3 regions of the Nocardia arseniciresistens genome follow, and region 2 is predicted to be linked to each of the others. Evidence: riboswitches for the same ligand, from Rfam matches in the RefSeq annotation. Region 2 holds a riboswitch; each other region holds the start of a gene.

Region 1 (5,372 bases), on a different contig from region 2:
CCCCGGAAGATCTCCGGCAGTTCACGCCAGAAATCCGGGCCCATCGCATTGCCCTTACCGGGACCGATCAGGGTCACCTGCGCGACGTGGTCCTTGGTTTCGACGGTGAAAGCCAGCCAATCAGTCATTTGTACAGCGTATCCAGCGCAGCGCGGACCGAGACTCCGGATCCCGGAAATGGCTCGACGCCCGGGGTCACCGCATGCGCCCGAGTGTTGAAGCCGCGCAAAGAACGCTGCGCCACACTGGTTCTCACCTCCTATCTGGTCATCCGCCCGGCATACCGCTCGCAATCGCTCTACCCTGGTTTCATGCGCAGGTCCCTTCCACCAGTCGCATGCCGGGTCTCGGACACGTTGATCGCGCGCGGCCATCACGGTGTCATCGTCACACAACCCGAGCCGACGCCCACCGCCGCCGATGCCGCGCGGGCACTCGGCATCGATGTGGGCGCGATCACAAAGTCACTGGTGTTCCTGCTCGACGACGATCCGGTGCTGTTGCTCGTCTCGGGCGCGCATCAGGTCGACCTGCGCCACACCGGCGAACGGCTGGAGGGAACGCTGACCCGGGCCCCCGCCGCGATGGTGCGCGAGGTCACCGGCCAGCCGATCGGCGGCGTCGCTCCCGTCGGCCACCCGACCAACCTGCCGACCTGGGTCGATAACGCGCTGTCCGAGCATCGCGAATTGTGGGCGGCGGGCGGTCATCCGAACACCATCTTCCGCACATCTTTTCGTGAACTGGTCCGCATTACCGCCGGACTCCCGCTCGACGTGGATTGAATGCCGACCGACCGGACGAAGAACGACGCGAGCTCCCCACACTCGTAAACGGGCGTAGTTTCGTCAGGTGACCGAAGCACAGCGGCCAGCCACGGATTTCCAGATTCCCGACGATCTGAGCGGTATCACCGCCGACCAGTACCGCGCCTCGATGCGCCATTACCCTGCGGGCGTCACCGTCGTCACGCTCCGCTCCGCGACCGGCCCCGTCGGTTTCACCGCGACGTCCTTCGCGTCGCTGTCGCTGGACCCACCACTGGTCTCCTTCAATATCGCGCACACCTCATCGAGCCTCACCGCGCTGCGGGCGGCCGACTCCGTTGTCATCCACTTCCTCGGCGAACACCAGCACGACCTGGCCAAGCGCTTCGCACGCACCGCCGACGAACGCTTCACCGACCGCTCACTGTGGACAACCCTGGACACCGGCGAGCCCGTGTTGCACGGCACCCCCATCTGGCTGCGCACCACGATCCGACAACTCATCCCCATCGGCGACCACACCTTCGTCGTCGGCCTCGTCACCCGAGTCCACGACAACACCGATGAAAAACCCGCCGCCGCCCCACTGCTCTACTACAACGGCAGCTACTACCGCCCGACCGCGCTCAACGACTGAACACGGCCGGACGGCAGTCGGATTCGCCGGTAGCGGCCGATTGGTTCCATCCGGATGAAATCGCCTGCGACACAGGCTTGTTTCCAGCTACTCGATCAGACAGGGTGCCGCACCGGCGAATGTGTCCGGGCCGGCGAAAGGACGGGTTTCGGGGGTCGGATTCCAGAGGCCGTCGGTGCCGGCGTAATTCCACTTCGAGCCGGACTCGACGAGGGTGGCGACCGCCCCGACGAGGCGGTCGACGTCGGCGGAGCTGGTACCGAGACCGACGCTGGCACGCAGCGCGCCGTCGAGGCCGAGGCGGGCAAGTAGCGGGTGGGCGCAGAAGCGGCCGTCGCGGACACCGATGCCGTGTTCGGCGGAGAGGTAGGCGGCGACGTGGCCGGGGACGAAGCCGTCGAGGGTGAAGGCGACGATGCCGACGGTGTCGGGGCTGTCGTCCCAGATACGCAGGAGATCGACGCCGGGGATGGCGCGCAGGCCGGCGCGCAGGCGCTCGGCGAGCGCACGCTCGTGGGTGATGAGGGTTTCGGGATCGATCGCGCAGAGCGCCTCACAGGCGGCGGCGAGCGCGGCCGCGCCGAGAACGTTCGGGGAGCCTGCCTCGTGCCGCTGCGGCGCGGGAGCCCACTCGGCGCCGGTTGTGCTGACCTCCCTGACCGCGCCGCCGCCCGCCAGATACGGATCCGCCGCATCCAGCCAATCGCGGCGACCGACAAGGACGCCGGCGCCGAACGGCGCGTACAGCTTGTGGCCCGAGAACGCGAGATAGTCGATTCCGGTGTCGCGCAGGCTGATTCGCCGATGCGGTGCCAGCTGCGCCGCATCGACCAGTATGCGTGCGCCGCACTGGTGGGCAATGGTGGCCAGCCGCTCGAGCGGTAGCACCTCGCCGGTGACATTGGACGCACCGGTGACCGCGAGCAACGCGGCGGGCTTGCTGCACAGTTCGGCGACGAGCAGCCGGATGGTCTCGGCCACGGTATCCGCGGCCCGCACGACCCGGCGGCCATTCCTGGTCCAGGCCAGGAAGTTCGCGTGGTGCTCGATGTCGAGCACCACGGTGTCACCGGGCACGCAGCCTGCAAGCAGGTTCAGCGAGTCGGTTGTGTTACGGGTGAACACGACCACCTGGTCGTCGTCGGCATCGAGGAACCGCGTCACCGAACCGCGTGCGGCCTCGTAGCACTCGGTGGAGATCCGCGAGGCGTACCCGGCACCGCGGTGCACACTCGCGTAGTACGGCAGCAGCTGCTGCACGCGGTCGGTGACCTGCGCCAATGCCGGAGCACTCGCGGCGTAGTCGAAGTTCGCGTAGGTGGTCGTCCCGCCTTGAACGAGCGGGACCTGGAGGTCGTCGCCGGAGACCCTGGCGAGAGCGGTACAGGTCTGATCCACAACAGCAGTCATCACGAAATCCCGTCGGTTTTAGGACCCAGAACCAGGAGGAACCAAGAGATTTGTTCGAGTCCGCGCTTGCCGCGCCCGGTCGGGCGGCGGCCAGGTCGTCACCTGGAGCACCCCACCGCGGAGGAGGGTTGCCGACCAGCTAGCCAGGGCTTGATGCTGGTACTCATGACCTGCACCGAGATTGGCAGACCTCACCCGCCCCTGTCAACAGCAATCACAAACGCCGCCCATCACGGCGTGGCGTGCGCAGGTCGAACTCGGTTGCGCAATGTCGTGATGTGCGGTCCCATCGGTGGGTGACGCTTTCCCTGCTGCTCAGTTTCATCGGTGTGTGCGTGCTGCTGTCGATCACGCCTGGGCCCGATACGTTCCTGGTGCTGCGTTTCTCGATGGTGGACGCGCGACCCGGGGTCGCCGCGGCGATCGGGTCGGCACTCGGCGGCATCGTGTGGGCCGTGGTGGTCGCGGCGGGCGTCGCCGCCCTGCTGGAGCAGTCGGCGACGGCCTATCGCGCGCTCAAGGTCGTCGGCGGAATCTACCTGGTGTACTTGGGCGTCCGCGCACTGATCGATCATCGGCGGCAACGCCGCGCGGCGGTTGCGGACCCCACGGAAGCGATTACCGCGCAGGCGAATTCCGGCACGCCGAGCTCGATTCGCTCGGCGTTCGCCGCCGGACTGGTGTCGTGCATGTTCAACCCGAAGGTCGGCCTGTTCTACCTGGCGGTGCTGCCCCAATTCCTCACCGAGGTCACCTTCGCCAATACCCTCGCCCTCGGCGCGGTCGAATCGAGCATCGCGGCGGTGGAGATGGTGCTGCTCGCGATCGCCGCCTCCCGCGCGGTGGCGATGCTGCGCAAGCCGAAGGTCCGCGATCGCCTCGAACAGGCGAGCGCGGCCATCCTCGCGGCACTCGGCATCGGCACCGCCGCCTCAGCTGCCTAACCTTTTTCCTTGCGCCACAACAAGACCGAGGCGACAAGCGCGATGAACCCCGCCGCCGTGAGCCACCAGAACGCCTGCTGGAAGCCGACGTCGATGGACCGGCCCGCGGCGCCGGCGCGGTACAGAACCACCGCCATCAGCGCCGCGCCGATGGACCCACCCACCCGCTGCAGAATATTCACGAACGACGCCGCATCCGGTAGCTGCTCGCGACCGACCGCCGCATAGGCCGCCGCGATGATGGGCATTCCGGTCAGCCCGGCCGCGATTCCTCGGACCAGCAATAACCCTTGCACCAGAACGGCATCGAGCGAGGCATCCGAGAGTGCGAACGGCATTGTGGTCGCGACGATCAATACATTGCCGACCACCGCGACGACACCACCGCCATAGCGGTCGGTTAGCCGCCCCGCTACCGGCATCGCGACGATGCCGCCGATACCGAACGCAAGCAGCAGCAGCCCCGTGGCGATCAACCCCTTGCCGTGCAGTAGCTGGAAGTACAGGGGCAGCAGCAGCATCGACCCGAACATCGCCGCACCCGAGAAGAAGTTGGCCACGTTCGCGGTCGCGAAGATCGGGCTGCGGAACAGGCCGATGTCGAGAACCTTCGGCCCGCGGCCCCACACCGATCGCAGCACGAAGCCACCGAGCGCGAGCGCACCTACGACCACGGGAACCCACACCGACACCGCGGAAAGACCGCCACGGCTACCGAATTCGCCGAGTCCGTAAACCAGCAGCGATAGGCCCGCTCCGATCAGCACGAACCCCGCGATATCGAACGGCTCGCGGCCGAGGGACACCTGTTCATGTGGCAGCACGCGCCGCGCGAGCACGAACGCCACCGCGCCGAACGGAATGTTGATCAAGAACAGCCACTCCCACGACAGCTGCGCCAGCAGCACGCCGCCGATCGTGGGCCCGACCGCGGGCGCGACGACCACCGCGATCCCGACCACGCTCATCACCCGGCCCAGCCGCTGCGGTCCCGCGACCCGGCCGATCAACGTCTGCCCCGCTGGCACCAACAGTCCGGCGGCCAATCCCTGCGCGATGCGCAGCGCGATGAGCCAGCCGATGTTCGGAGCCAGCGCGCAGAGGCCGGAGACGACCGTGAAAGCGACCAACGCGCCGAGCCACACCCGATCCGTCCCGACCCTTCGCCCCAGCCAGCCGCACAGCGGCAGCGTCACAGCGAGAGCGAGCAGATAGGCGCTGGCGATCCACTGCGCACTGTCCAGCGATGCGCCGAGATCGCCCGCGATCACGTTGAGCCCGATATTGACCAGCGATGTATCCAACATGCTCATCACCGCGCCGAAGACAACGACACCGGCCACTCGCCACACATGTGCGGGGATCGGTTCGAGTGTGGGCCCGGCAGTGGTGACCGTCGCTCGAGTTTCCGTCACGGCTTCTCCCATTTTGTTGAGCTTCTAGATTGTGGAGAGTATCAACAATCTGGAAGCTCAACAATGGGTAGACTTTCGAAATGTCCGCCGAATTCACCCACCCGCCCGGGCTGCTGCGCTTCCCGACCTTCGTGCTCGGCAAGCTGCACCAGGCCATCAAGGCGGAGGTGGGCTCGTCGCTGCGCGATCACTGGGTGCT
Region 2 (5,372 bases):
CTCGTACACCCCGAGCCTGCGCAATACCTCGCGGGCGAACTCGAAAGGCGCGGTCGCGCTCGCGGTGATCAGATCGCCGTCGGTCACCGCTGGTTCGTTCAAGTAGCGGTCGCCACCCGAATATCCGCTGTAGGCAAGGTATTCCGCGACATTGCTGGTGTGCGCACGAGTGTCGAGCAGACCCTCCTTCGCCAGTCCGAAAGTCGCACCGCAGATGGCCGCGACCGGAACGCCCGCGTCGAGGAACTCCCTCGCCTTGCGCGCGAACGGAACGAGTTCGCCGGAGTCCCAGGTTTCCGCGCCGGGCAGGATCAGCATCGCGCTGTCCGCGGGGGCGAGGTCGGCGAGCGCCACATCCGGCACGATCCGCATTCCACCCATGGTGGTGATCGGTTCCAACGTCGGCCCGACAGTCTCGACCTGGAACTTGCCGGGCTCCTTGTGCCAAGTCTGCTTGTTGATATGCGCGGTAGCGGCACCCACCTCCCAGTCGGCGAGAGTGTCGTAAACGGCCATGTGCACTGTCTGCGTTCCCATGACAGTATCCTGTCATGTTTGACAGGATACTGTCAATTGCGCGATCGAAGAGCCGCCTCCGAGTCGCTCAGTCGGTGCGCTCGATCTCCGCGAGGTGAGCGATATTGGCTTGATCTTCAGAGGCAGAGCTCGGGTCCGCCCCGAACCAGGCGTCGAGAATCTCCGTCAACACCGCACTCGAGGTCGTACGCAGGCTCAGCGCGAGAACATTCGCGTCGTTCCACCTGCGCGCACCGGCGGCGGTGAAGGCATCGGCGCACAACGCGGCCCTGATACCGGCCACCTTGTTCGCGGCGATGGACGCACCGGTTCCGGTCCAGCAGCAGACGATGCCCTGTTCGGCCCGCCCGGCGGCGACATCGCGCGCCGCCGCCTCACTGGCCCAGGCCCAATCGTCGCGCTCGGTCGCCGATAGCGCGCCGTGCACAACCGGCTCCAGCCCACGCCTGCGTAGCTGCTCGACCAGCTCCTCGGCCACCCCGACACGTTCGTCCGCCGCCACCGAAATTTGCATATGTCCAGGGTAAGGGCCCGGCGTTGCGAGCACAGCAGGTCGGCGAACAGGACACCGTCGTAGCGCTTCGGCGCGACGAGGCCCCGCTCGCCGAACGGAACTCAGCTCAGCGCGTGGTCCAGATCGTCGAGGAGGTCCTCGACGTCCTCGAGGCCGACCGAGATGCGAACGACACCGTCGGTCAGACCGATGGTGGCGCGCCCCTCCGGGCCCATGGCACGGTGGGTGGTGGTGGCCGGGTGGGTGATCAGAGACTTGGAGTCACCGAGGTTGTTGGAGATGTCCACGATGCGCAGTCGGTTGAGCACCTCGAAGGCGCGCTTCTTGCCTTCCCCCTCGGGCGAGTTCAGCTCGAAAGTGACCACCGTGCCGCCACCGCTCATCTGCTCGGCGGCGAGCGCGTGCTGCGGATGTGACTCCAGGAAGGGGTATTTCACCCAGCTGACGGATTGGTTGCCCTCGAGGAACTTCGCGATGCGCAGCGCGGATTCGGTCGAATGACGCACCCGCAGCGGCATCGTCTCCAGCCCCTTGAGCAGCGTCCACGCATTGAACGGGCTCAGCGCGGGACCGGTATGGCGCATCAGATTTTTCACCGGGCCGTCGATGTAGTCGTGCTCGCCGAGAATCGCGCCACCGAGCACGCGGCCCTGGCCGTCGATGTGCTTGGTGCCGGAATATACGACGACGTCGGCGCCGAGTTCGAAGCCGCGCTGCAGCAGCGGGGTGGCGAAGACGTTGTCCAGCACCACCTTCGCGCCCGCCGCGTGCGCGAGCTCGGTGACCCTGCGCACGTCGACCAGCGTCTGCATGGGGTTGGCCGGTGTCTCGAAGAACACCGCCTGGGTTGGCACCGACAGCGCCTGCTCCCACTGGTCGAGGTCGTCGCCGTCTACGAAGACGGTCTCGATACCCCAGCGCGGCAGAATCTCATTGCACACCACGAAGCAGGAGCCGAACAGACTGCGCGCGGCCACAAGTCGATCGCCCTTCGCCAGTAGCGCACCCAGCGCGGTGAAGACCGCGGACATGCCGCTCGCCGTCGCGAAGCAGGCTTCGGCGCCGTCCATCAGACGCAGCCGCTCTTCGAACATGGCGACCGTCGGGTTGCCGTAGCGCGAGTAGACGAAGTGTTCGACCTCGCCGGTGAAGGCGGCCTCGGCGGCCTCGGCACTCTCATAGACAAAGCCGGAGGTCAGGTACAGGGCCTCGGTCGTCTCCTCGAAACCGGAGCGGCGCAAGCCACCTCGCACACCGAGGGTCGCGGGACCGACGCCTTCGGGCAGCGGCTTGTCGAAGGACCCGCCGGTGATCACGACTGCCGCCAGGGGAGTCCGATGGCACGCCAGCCGGAACCGCCGCGATGGCCGGTGGCGTCGAGGCCGCCCTCGAAGCCCTCGAGCACGTTGTAGGACGGTTCGATCCCGAGGCCGGTCGCGAGGTTCGCGGCATGCGCGGAACGCTGGCCGGAGCGACACAGGAACACCACGGGGGTTTCCTTGCCGCGGCCCTCGAGGGCTTCGGTCAGCTGCTGCTCGAACGCGCTGTTTCGGGTGCCGGTGCCGTCGACCCACTCGATCAGCACGGTCGGCCGCTCGATCGAGGTGGTGTCGGGAACGCCGACGAAGCGCCATTCGGCTTCGGTGCGCACGTCGACGAGGACGGCTTCGGGGTTGTCCCGCAATAACTCCCATGCCTGCTGCGGGGTGATGTCACCGGCATAACTCATGTGGACCTCCTGTGAATCCGCTCTTGCCGCACCTGGGTTTCGGTGCGCGGCCAGGTCGTCACCCGGAGCACCCCGCCGCGGAGGAGGGTTGCCGACCAGCAAGCCGGGGCTTGACGCTGATTCTCATGACCTGGTTCTGAGATTGCCTGGGCGGGGGTCGCCCTGTCAAACACCAGTTCACGACATGGGACGCATCAACCGCAGATGAGCCAGCCGTCGCCGGATCGCGTCAGATTCCAGGTAGCGGGCGTCTGTTTGCCGTCGACATCAGTGGTGACCGTGACCTTCGCCCTGTCACCGTCGACCATCGGATTCTCGATTTTGGTTATCTCGACCGACTTTCCGGTTTCGAGGCCACCGAGCTGAACTGTCAGCGACGACTTCCCCTCGTCGAATCCCTCGCATGCCACACCGGGCGGCGGCGTGATCTCGGAACGGCCGCGCGCATCCGCGTAGTTGCGAACCGCCGCCGCGATGCGGTCGGCTTCTGTGACATTTTTCTCAGCGGGGGTCAGCAGCCCGCCGAGCACGATCGCGACGATCACGACGACCGCGACCACCGCGGCCGCGATGAACGGCCACGCCGAGCGGGAGTCGGTCTGATCGATCTCGATAACGTCGTCGCCTTCGGCGGCCTGCTGGTCGGTCATGTCCACATGATCCCTGGTCGGCGGGGTTATCCGGCGGCCGCCCCCGAACTCGGCGACACGCCACCGATGATCAGCGTCACGTCCTGGTGTGCGACCGTTATCTCGGGGCACACAGTGGGTACGCAACGATGGACTGGCCCGAGAGGGATCCGGCCGGTCACCGCACCGGCGCGGGTGACCCATCGCAACACCGATAGAATCGCGAGACTGCGGCCTGCTGTCATAGCCGATAGGCCAGCGAGCCACTGCGCCGAGTTAGCCTAGGCTAAGACTGACGCCATAAACTGTTTTCGACCATAAGGTGCGCGTAAGAGATGACCGAACAGAGTGCAGCGACCCGCCCGCTCCGCATCGCGATCGTGGGTGCGGGGCCGGCCGGTATCTACGCCGCTGACGCATTGATGAAGTCCGATGCGGAAGTGTCGATCGACTTGTTCGAGCGTATGCCTGCCCCCTTCGGGCTGATTCGCTACGGCGTCGCGCCGGACCATCCGCGCATCAAGGGCATCATCACCGCCCTGCACAAGGTGCTCGACAAGCCGCAGGTTCGCCTGCTCGGCAACATCGACTACGGCACCGACATCACCCTCGACGACCTGCGCACCTTCTATGACGCGGTCATCTTCTCCACCGGCGCCAACGCCGACAGGGCGCTGGAGATCCCCGGCATCGGCCTGGACGGCAGCTACGGCGCCGCGGACTTCGTCTCCTGGTACGACGGGCACCCCGACGTGCCGCGCACCTGGCCGCTGGAGGCCGAGAAGGTCGCCGTGCTCGGTGTCGGCAATGTCGCGCTCGACGTGGCGCGGGTGCTGGCCAAGACCGGCGACGAACTGCTGCCCACCGAGATCCCGCCGAACGTCTACGAGGGCCTCAAGGCAAACAAGGCGATCGAGGTCCACGTGTTCGGCCGCCGCGGTCCGGCCCAGGCGAAGTTCACCCCGCTGGAACTCCGCGAGCTGGACCATTCCCCGACCATCGAGGTCATCGTCGCTCCGGAAGACATCGACTACGACGAAGGCTCCGAGGCCGCGCGCAGGCACTCCAAGCAGGTCGACATGATCTCGAACACCCTCGAGCAGTGGGCCATCCGCGACGCGGGAAACCGGCCGCACCGGCTGTTCCTGCACTTCTTCGAGTCCCCCACCGAGATCATCGGCGAGAACGGCCAGGTCGTCGGCCTGCGTACCGAGCGGACCCAACTCGACGGCACCGGCAACGTCAAGGGCACCGGCGTGTACAACGACTGGGATGTGCAGGCCGTGTACCGCGCTGTCGGCTACCTGTCGCAGAACCTCACCAACCTGCCGTTCGACGACCAGGCAGGCACCGTGCCCAACGAGGCCGGTCGCGTGATCGGCGACGAGAACGCGGACGGCGCCGAGCGTTACCTGCCCGCCACCTACGTCACCGGGTGGATCAAGCGTGGCCCGGTCGGCCTGATCGGCCATACCAAGGGCGATGCCAACGAGACCGTGGCCTGCCTGCTCGACGACAGCACGAACTTCACCCCCGCTGCCGAGCCGGAGCTGGACGCGGTGACCACGTTCCTCGAGGGCAAGGGCATCCCGTTCACCACCTGGCAGGGCTGGTACCGCCTCGACGCGCACGAGCGCGCACTCGGCGAGCCCGAGGGCCGCGAGCGGGTCAAGGTCGTCGAGCGGGAAGACATGCTGCGGGCCAGCGAGCCGAACAAGGTCTGATCGTCGCGGATGGGGAGGCGGAAAGTCCGACACTGAGGCATTCTGTACACGTGTTCGATGCCCACCTCCACATCTTCGACCCGCGGTTCCCGCTGGCCGAGAACGAGGGTTACCTGCCCGACCCCTTCACCATCGCCAACTACCGAAAGCGCATGTCGCGCTACGATATCGGCGGTGGTGCCGTGGTCAGCGGCTCCTTCCAGGGCAGCGACCAGACCTATCTCGAGGCCGCGCTCGCC
Region 3 (5,372 bases), on a different contig from region 2:
ACGCGATCAGCAGTGCGACACCCACGACGAGCAGCCCGAGGGTGCTGCCCGCCAGCCAGCCGTCGTCGGCGGCGCGGCTGAAGCCGTACACGATGGCGATCAGTCCGAGGGTGACGGTGAACGCGCCCGGCACGTCGTAGCCGCCGGTGCGCGAAGTCGGTATGTCCTTCGCCACAAACGCCAGCGCGCCGAGCAGGGCCAGGATCGCGATCGGGGTGTTCACCAGCAGGCACCAACGCCAGGAGGCGTACTCGGTGAGTGCGCCACCCGCGATCAGGCCCAGTGCCGCTCCACCCGCCGAGATTCCGGCGAAGATACCGAACGCGGTCGCGCGCTCCTTGGCCTCGGTGAAGGTCACCGACAACAGCGAAAGTGCCGCGGGCGCAAGCAAAGCCGCGAACGCACCTTGAAGCGCGCGGCCCGCGAACAACTCGGCGCCGTTCTGCGCGAGCCCGGCAAGCGCGGAGGCCGCGGCGAATCCGATGAGGCCGACAATGAAGATCCGACGCCTGCCGAGGTAGTCGGCAAGGCGACCGCCGAGCAGCAACAGGCCACCGAAGATCAGCGTGTAGGCGGTCAGCATCCATTGCTTGTTGCCATCACTGATATCGAGATCACGTTGCGCGAATGGCAGCGAGATGGTGACGATGGTGGCATCCAGCACCACCATGAGCTGGGCCAATGCGATCACCCCCAGGGCCAACCAACGCGCCGAACTGCTCTGCTTTTCGGGAACGTCCACCGCTGTCGCAGTCTCGGTCATCGTGCTCTCCTCGTAACTCGAAGTAGTGCGATCATCTTGTCATCATCAGACATTTGTCGTCAAGGGAAAAATGTCGCAATACGACATTTGGCTGCTAACGACACAAAACGGCCCGATTGCGATAGAATGGCAGAATGCTCGAGTCATCAACGCCGACCGGCGCGAGCGCCGCAGCGGACTCCCCTGCCAGCGCCGAGGCGAACCAGGACCATGCCGCGAACCCGGTGCCCGCCGGCCTGCGTGAGCGCAAGAAGCAGCAGACGCGGCTGCGCATCATCGAGGTCGGACTCGACCTCTGCGACGCGCGCGGCTTCGATGCCACGACTGTCGAGCAGATCGCCAACGCCGCGGACATATCGCCGCGCACGATCAACCGCTACTTCGACAGCAAAGAGGACATCGTCCTCGGCCCGATCAAAGACTTCGGCGCCACTGTCGCCGAAACTCTGCGCGGACTCCCTGTGACCGGCAACGAGCTGGATACGCTGCGTCAAGCCTTCCTGCGGACCATCGACCGCGCGATCGACGGAAATGATGAGCTGGTCTCGTTCCGGCAGTTCCAGCAAATGCAGCGCATCCTGCGCAGCAGCCCGTCGGTCAGTGCGCGCAGCCTCGAACATGCCGACCACAAGTCCATCGCGATCGCCGAGGTGATCGCCGAACGACTCCACACCGAACCCGAATCGGTGCAGGTGCGGCTGATCGTCGGCGCCTGGCAGCTGATCGGGCAGCTCGGTATGGAGTGCTCGGTCGAGATGTTCGACGAGGGCGACCCGACGGCCGCGGCCATGGCGGGCCGCGCCGCGTTCCTCTCGACCTACGACGAGTTCGTGCGCATCGTCTGTATCCCCCAGGCCAGCGAAACCCACTGAGTTCGGCAGCAGATTCGATCATCGCCCGACCGCCAGCTATGATGCCGATCAGGTCATGAGTGCCAGCGCGAAGCCCCGGCTTGCTGGACGGCAACCCTCCAGCAGCGGTGGGGTGCTCCGGGTGATGACCGGGCTCTCGAAAGCCGAGAGCAAGCGCGCACTTCAGGAGGTACCCCCAATGTGTTGTTGTCCGTCGCCCCCACCCCGTTAGCAAGTAGTTCTGGCGAACAACCCTTTTGGAGCAAGACATGAGTGACCCCATCGCGTCCGCAGCCGATATCGATCCGACCGTTCCGTCCGATCCGGCTGCTCAGTCCGATCCGACGCAGTGGTCCTTCGAGACCAAGCAGGTCCACGCGGGACAGGCCCCCGACGAGACCACCGGCGCACGTGCCCTCCCGATCTACCAGACCACCTCCTACGCCTTCCGCGATACCGATCACGCGGCGGCGCTGTTCGGTCTCGCCGAGCCGGGCAACATCTACACCAGGATCATGAATCCGACCCAGGACGTGGTCGAGCAGCGCATCGCCGCCCTCGAGGGCGGTGTCGCCGCGCTGCTGCTCGCCTCAGGGCAGGCCGCGGAGACCTACGCGATCCTCAACCTGGCTTCGGCCGGTGATCACATCGTTTCCAGCCCGCACCTGTACGGCGGCACCTACAACCTCTTCCACTACACGCTGCCCAAGCTCGGCATCGAGGTCTCCTTCGTGGCCGACCCCGACGACCTGGCGCAGTGGCGAGCGGCCATCCGGCCGAACACCAAGGCGTTCTACGGCGAGACCATCGCCAACCCGAGCAGCGCCATTTTCGATATTCGCGGCATAGCGGACATCGCACACGCGGTCGGACTGCCGCTGATCGTGGACAACACCGTCGCGACCCCGTACCTGATCCAGCCGTTCGCGCACGGCGCGGACATCGTCGTGCACTCGGCGACGAAGTATCTCGGCGGCCACGGCACGGCGGTCGCGGGCGTGATCGTCGATGGCGGGGCGTTCGACTGGGCTGTCCGTGATGAGAACGGCCAGGCGCGGTTCCCCGGCTTCACCACCCCTGACCCGAGCTACCACGGTGTCGTGTTCGCCGATCTCGGCGCGCCCGCCTACGCGCTCAAGGCGCGCGTGCAGCTGCTGCGCGACCTCGGCGCTGCGGTATCGCCGTTCAACGCGTTCCTGATCAGCCAGGGCGTCGAGACGCTGAGCCTGCGCATCGAGCGGCATGTCGCCAACGCGCAGGCGGTGGCCGAGTTCCTGACCACGCAGCCCGGCGTCGAGTCGGTGGCCTACGCGGGCCTGCCGTCCTCACCGTGGCACGAGCGCGCCAAACAGCTCGCACCCAAGGGGCCCGGCGCGATCATCGCGTTCGAACTGAGCGGCGGTGTCGATGCGGGCAAGAAGTTCGTTGACGCATTAGCCCTGCACAGCCATGTCGCTAACATCGGTGATGTGCGTTCTCTCGTGATCCATCCCGCCTCGACCACGCACTCACAGCTGACACCCGAGGAGCAGTTGACCTCCGGTGTCACGCCGGGGCTGGTCCGGTTGGCGGTGGGCATCGAGGGAATCGACGACATCCTTGCCGATCTACGCGCCGGTTTCGCGGCGGTAGCGACGTGAGCGTGAGCGCCGAACCGAGTACCGTGCGATCCGCGTCGGCGGTGGCCCTGCCACCGCCGGACGGGCGCCTCGGCATGATCGCCATCGGGGAAGTGCGGCTGGAGAACGGCGCGGCTGTCCCCAACGTGCACCTTGCCGTGCAGCGCTGGGGTGAGCTCTCCCCGACGCTGGACAACGTCGTGCTCGTCGAACACGCGCTGACCGGCGACTCGCATGTGATCGGCCGTCCGGACGACATCCATCAGCTACCGGGTTGGTGGGACGGCATGGTCGGCCCGGGCGCGCCGCTCGATACCGACGAGTGGTGTGTCATCGCGACCAACGTGCTCGGCGGCTGTAAGGGCAGTACCGGTCCCACCTCGCTGGCTCCGGACGGAAAGCCTTGGGGTGCACGGTTTCCCGACGTTTCGATCCGAGATCAGGTGCATGCGGAAGTAGCACTGATGGACCTGCTCGGCATCGAAAGGCTCGCCGCCGTTGTCGGCGGGTCCATGGGCGGCATGCGGGTGCTGGAGTGGATGGTCGGCGCACCGGATCGGGTCGCTGCGGCACTGGTGCTCGCCGTCGGCGCGCGCGCGACCGCCGACCAGATCGGCACGCAGACAACGCAAATCGCCGCCATCAAGGCCGACCCCGACTGGCAGGGCGGCAACTATCACGACACCGATCGCGCGCCGATGGTCGGCATGGGCATCGCACGGCGCATCGCGCACCTGACGTATCGGACCGAGTCCGAGCTCGACCATCGGTTCGAGAACAGCGCACAGGGCGACGAGGATCCCAGGCGCGGCGGCCGTTACGCGGTGCAGAGTTATCTGGATCATCAGGCGAGCAAGCTCTGTAGCCGTTTCGATCCGGCTACCTATGTGCTGCTCACCGAGGCGATGAACAGGCACGACATCGGGCGGGGGCGCGGCGGCATCGAGGCCGCGCTCGCCGCGACGCCGGTGCCGTGCGTGGTGGGCGGCGTCGATTCCGATCGGCTGTATCCGCTGCGCACCCAGCAGGAGTTGGCCGACGGGCTGCCCGGCTGCGACGGGCTGGAGATCGTGCATTCACGTGACGGCCACGACGGCTTCCTCACCGAGGCGGCCGCGGTGTCGAAGCTGCTGACCGAGACGATGCGGCTTGCCAGGGTGCACCGCGAGGCCGACTGAGACCCACTCCTGGGAGCAGGGCGAACACCCTGCTCTCGAGGCCTGCCCTCAGCTCGCCGCGATACGCCTTGCCTGCTCAACGCGATTGATATTGGTCTCGATCCACTCGCGCAGCGCCGCGATCGGGGTGCGCAGGCTGTGGCCGAGCTCGGTCAGGTCGTAGTCGACGCGCGGCGGAATGGTGGGATGCACTGTGCGCGTGACAAATCCATCCGTTTCCAGCTGGCGCAACGTTTGCGTCAGCATCTTCTGCGAGACGCCATCGATGCGACGGTGCAAGTCGGTGTAGCGCATCGTCCCGTCGGCGAGCGCGTCGACGATCAGCACTGTCCACTTGCCCGCGACATGGTCGAGAAGTTGCCTGGTCGGGCATTTGGCCGAGTAGACATCGGCAGGCAGACCACTGGCCTCATGGATCGTACTCATTTTTCCGAGTGTAACGCACTTTTAAGTGCCGTCTTCCCATTGGAGAGTAACTCTCCGATAGTAAGAATTATGAAAGCACAGACACTTTCGGTTCCCGAAGCTATCCGGACCCGACGCACCACCCGCCATTACCGCCCCGATCAGGTCCCACAGGTACTGCTCGACGAACTGTTGGATCTGACCGTCGAGGCACCGACAGCCTGGAATATGCAGGACCGTTCGATCGTGGTGGTGACCAGCGAATCCGGGCGCCGCGACCTGTCGAACGCCGCCTTCGGCCAGCCGCAGCCACTGGAGGCGCCGGTCGTGCTCGTCTTCGTCGCCGAGACCGCGGCGTGGGAGTCGAGCAATGCCGACATCGCCGAACTCGCGGGCCGCAACGGCGCATGGGACGCGGAGTTCACTGCGATGTTCGACTCCCGCACCGAATTCCACTCGCTGCGACAGCGCGGACTGATCCGCGAGAACGCCGTGAAGAACGCGATGATCGCGGCGACCTACACCATGCTCGCCGCCACCAGCCTCGGCCTTTCCT

Evidence for each region. Region 2 has a riboswitch for S-adenosylmethionine ahead of ACLMAJ_RS08910 (rhodanese-like domain-containing protein). Riboswitches for the same ligand answer to the same signal wherever they lie in the genome.
Region 1: linked by a shared signal. The riboswitch ahead of ACLMAJ_RS14260 (aminotransferase class V-fold PLP-dependent enzyme) and the one ahead of ACLMAJ_RS08910 (rhodanese-like domain-containing protein) in region 2 are both predicted to bind S-adenosylmethionine.
Region 3: linked by a shared signal. The riboswitch ahead of ACLMAJ_RS06750 (bifunctional o-acetylhomoserine/o-acetylserine sulfhydrylase) and the one ahead of ACLMAJ_RS08910 (rhodanese-like domain-containing protein) in region 2 are both predicted to bind S-adenosylmethionine.

The regions. Positions count from the first base shown of each region.
Region 1 is NZ_JBKORD010000007.1:58,388-63,759, forward strand. It holds gene ACLMAJ_RS14245 (crotonase/enoyl-CoA hydratase family protein) at 1-128, opposite strand, end outside; gene ACLMAJ_RS14250 (YbaK/EbsC family protein) at 312-785, shown strand; gene ACLMAJ_RS14255 (flavin reductase family protein) at 853-1,404, shown strand; gene ACLMAJ_RS14260 (aminotransferase class V-fold PLP-dependent enzyme) at 1,492-2,814, opposite strand; SAM riboswitch class IV at 2,872-2,985, opposite strand; gene ACLMAJ_RS14265 (LysE family translocator) at 3,111-3,758, shown strand; gene ACLMAJ_RS14270 (DHA2 family efflux MFS transporter permease subunit) at 3,755-5,173, opposite strand; gene ACLMAJ_RS14275 (MarR family winged helix-turn-helix transcriptional regulator) at 5,254-5,372, shown strand, end outside.
Region 2 is NZ_JBKORD010000004.1:249,014-254,385, reverse strand. It holds gene ACLMAJ_RS08925 (type 1 glutamine amidotransferase family protein) at 1-537, opposite strand, end outside; gene ACLMAJ_RS08920 (RpiB/LacA/LacB family sugar-phosphate isomerase) at 605-1,051, opposite strand; gene ACLMAJ_RS08915 (O-succinylhomoserine sulfhydrylase) at 1,153-2,367, opposite strand; gene ACLMAJ_RS08910 (rhodanese-like domain-containing protein) at 2,364-2,780, opposite strand; SAM riboswitch class IV at 2,795-2,911, opposite strand; gene ACLMAJ_RS08905 (Rv0361 family membrane protein) at 2,975-3,430, opposite strand; gene ACLMAJ_RS08900 (FAD-dependent oxidoreductase) at 3,745-5,133, shown strand; gene ACLMAJ_RS08895 (amidohydrolase family protein) at 5,184-5,372, shown strand, end outside.
Region 3 is NZ_JBKORD010000003.1:265,723-271,094, reverse strand. It holds gene ACLMAJ_RS06760 (MFS transporter) at 1-763, opposite strand, end outside; gene ACLMAJ_RS06755 (TetR family transcriptional regulator) at 898-1,635, shown strand; SAM riboswitch class IV at 1,687-1,797, shown strand; gene ACLMAJ_RS06750 (bifunctional o-acetylhomoserine/o-acetylserine sulfhydrylase) at 1,884-3,254, shown strand; gene metX (homoserine O-acetyltransferase MetX) at 3,296-4,411, shown strand; gene ACLMAJ_RS06740 (winged helix-turn-helix transcriptional regulator) at 4,460-4,837, opposite strand; gene ACLMAJ_RS06735 (nitroreductase family protein) at 4,907-5,372, shown strand, end outside.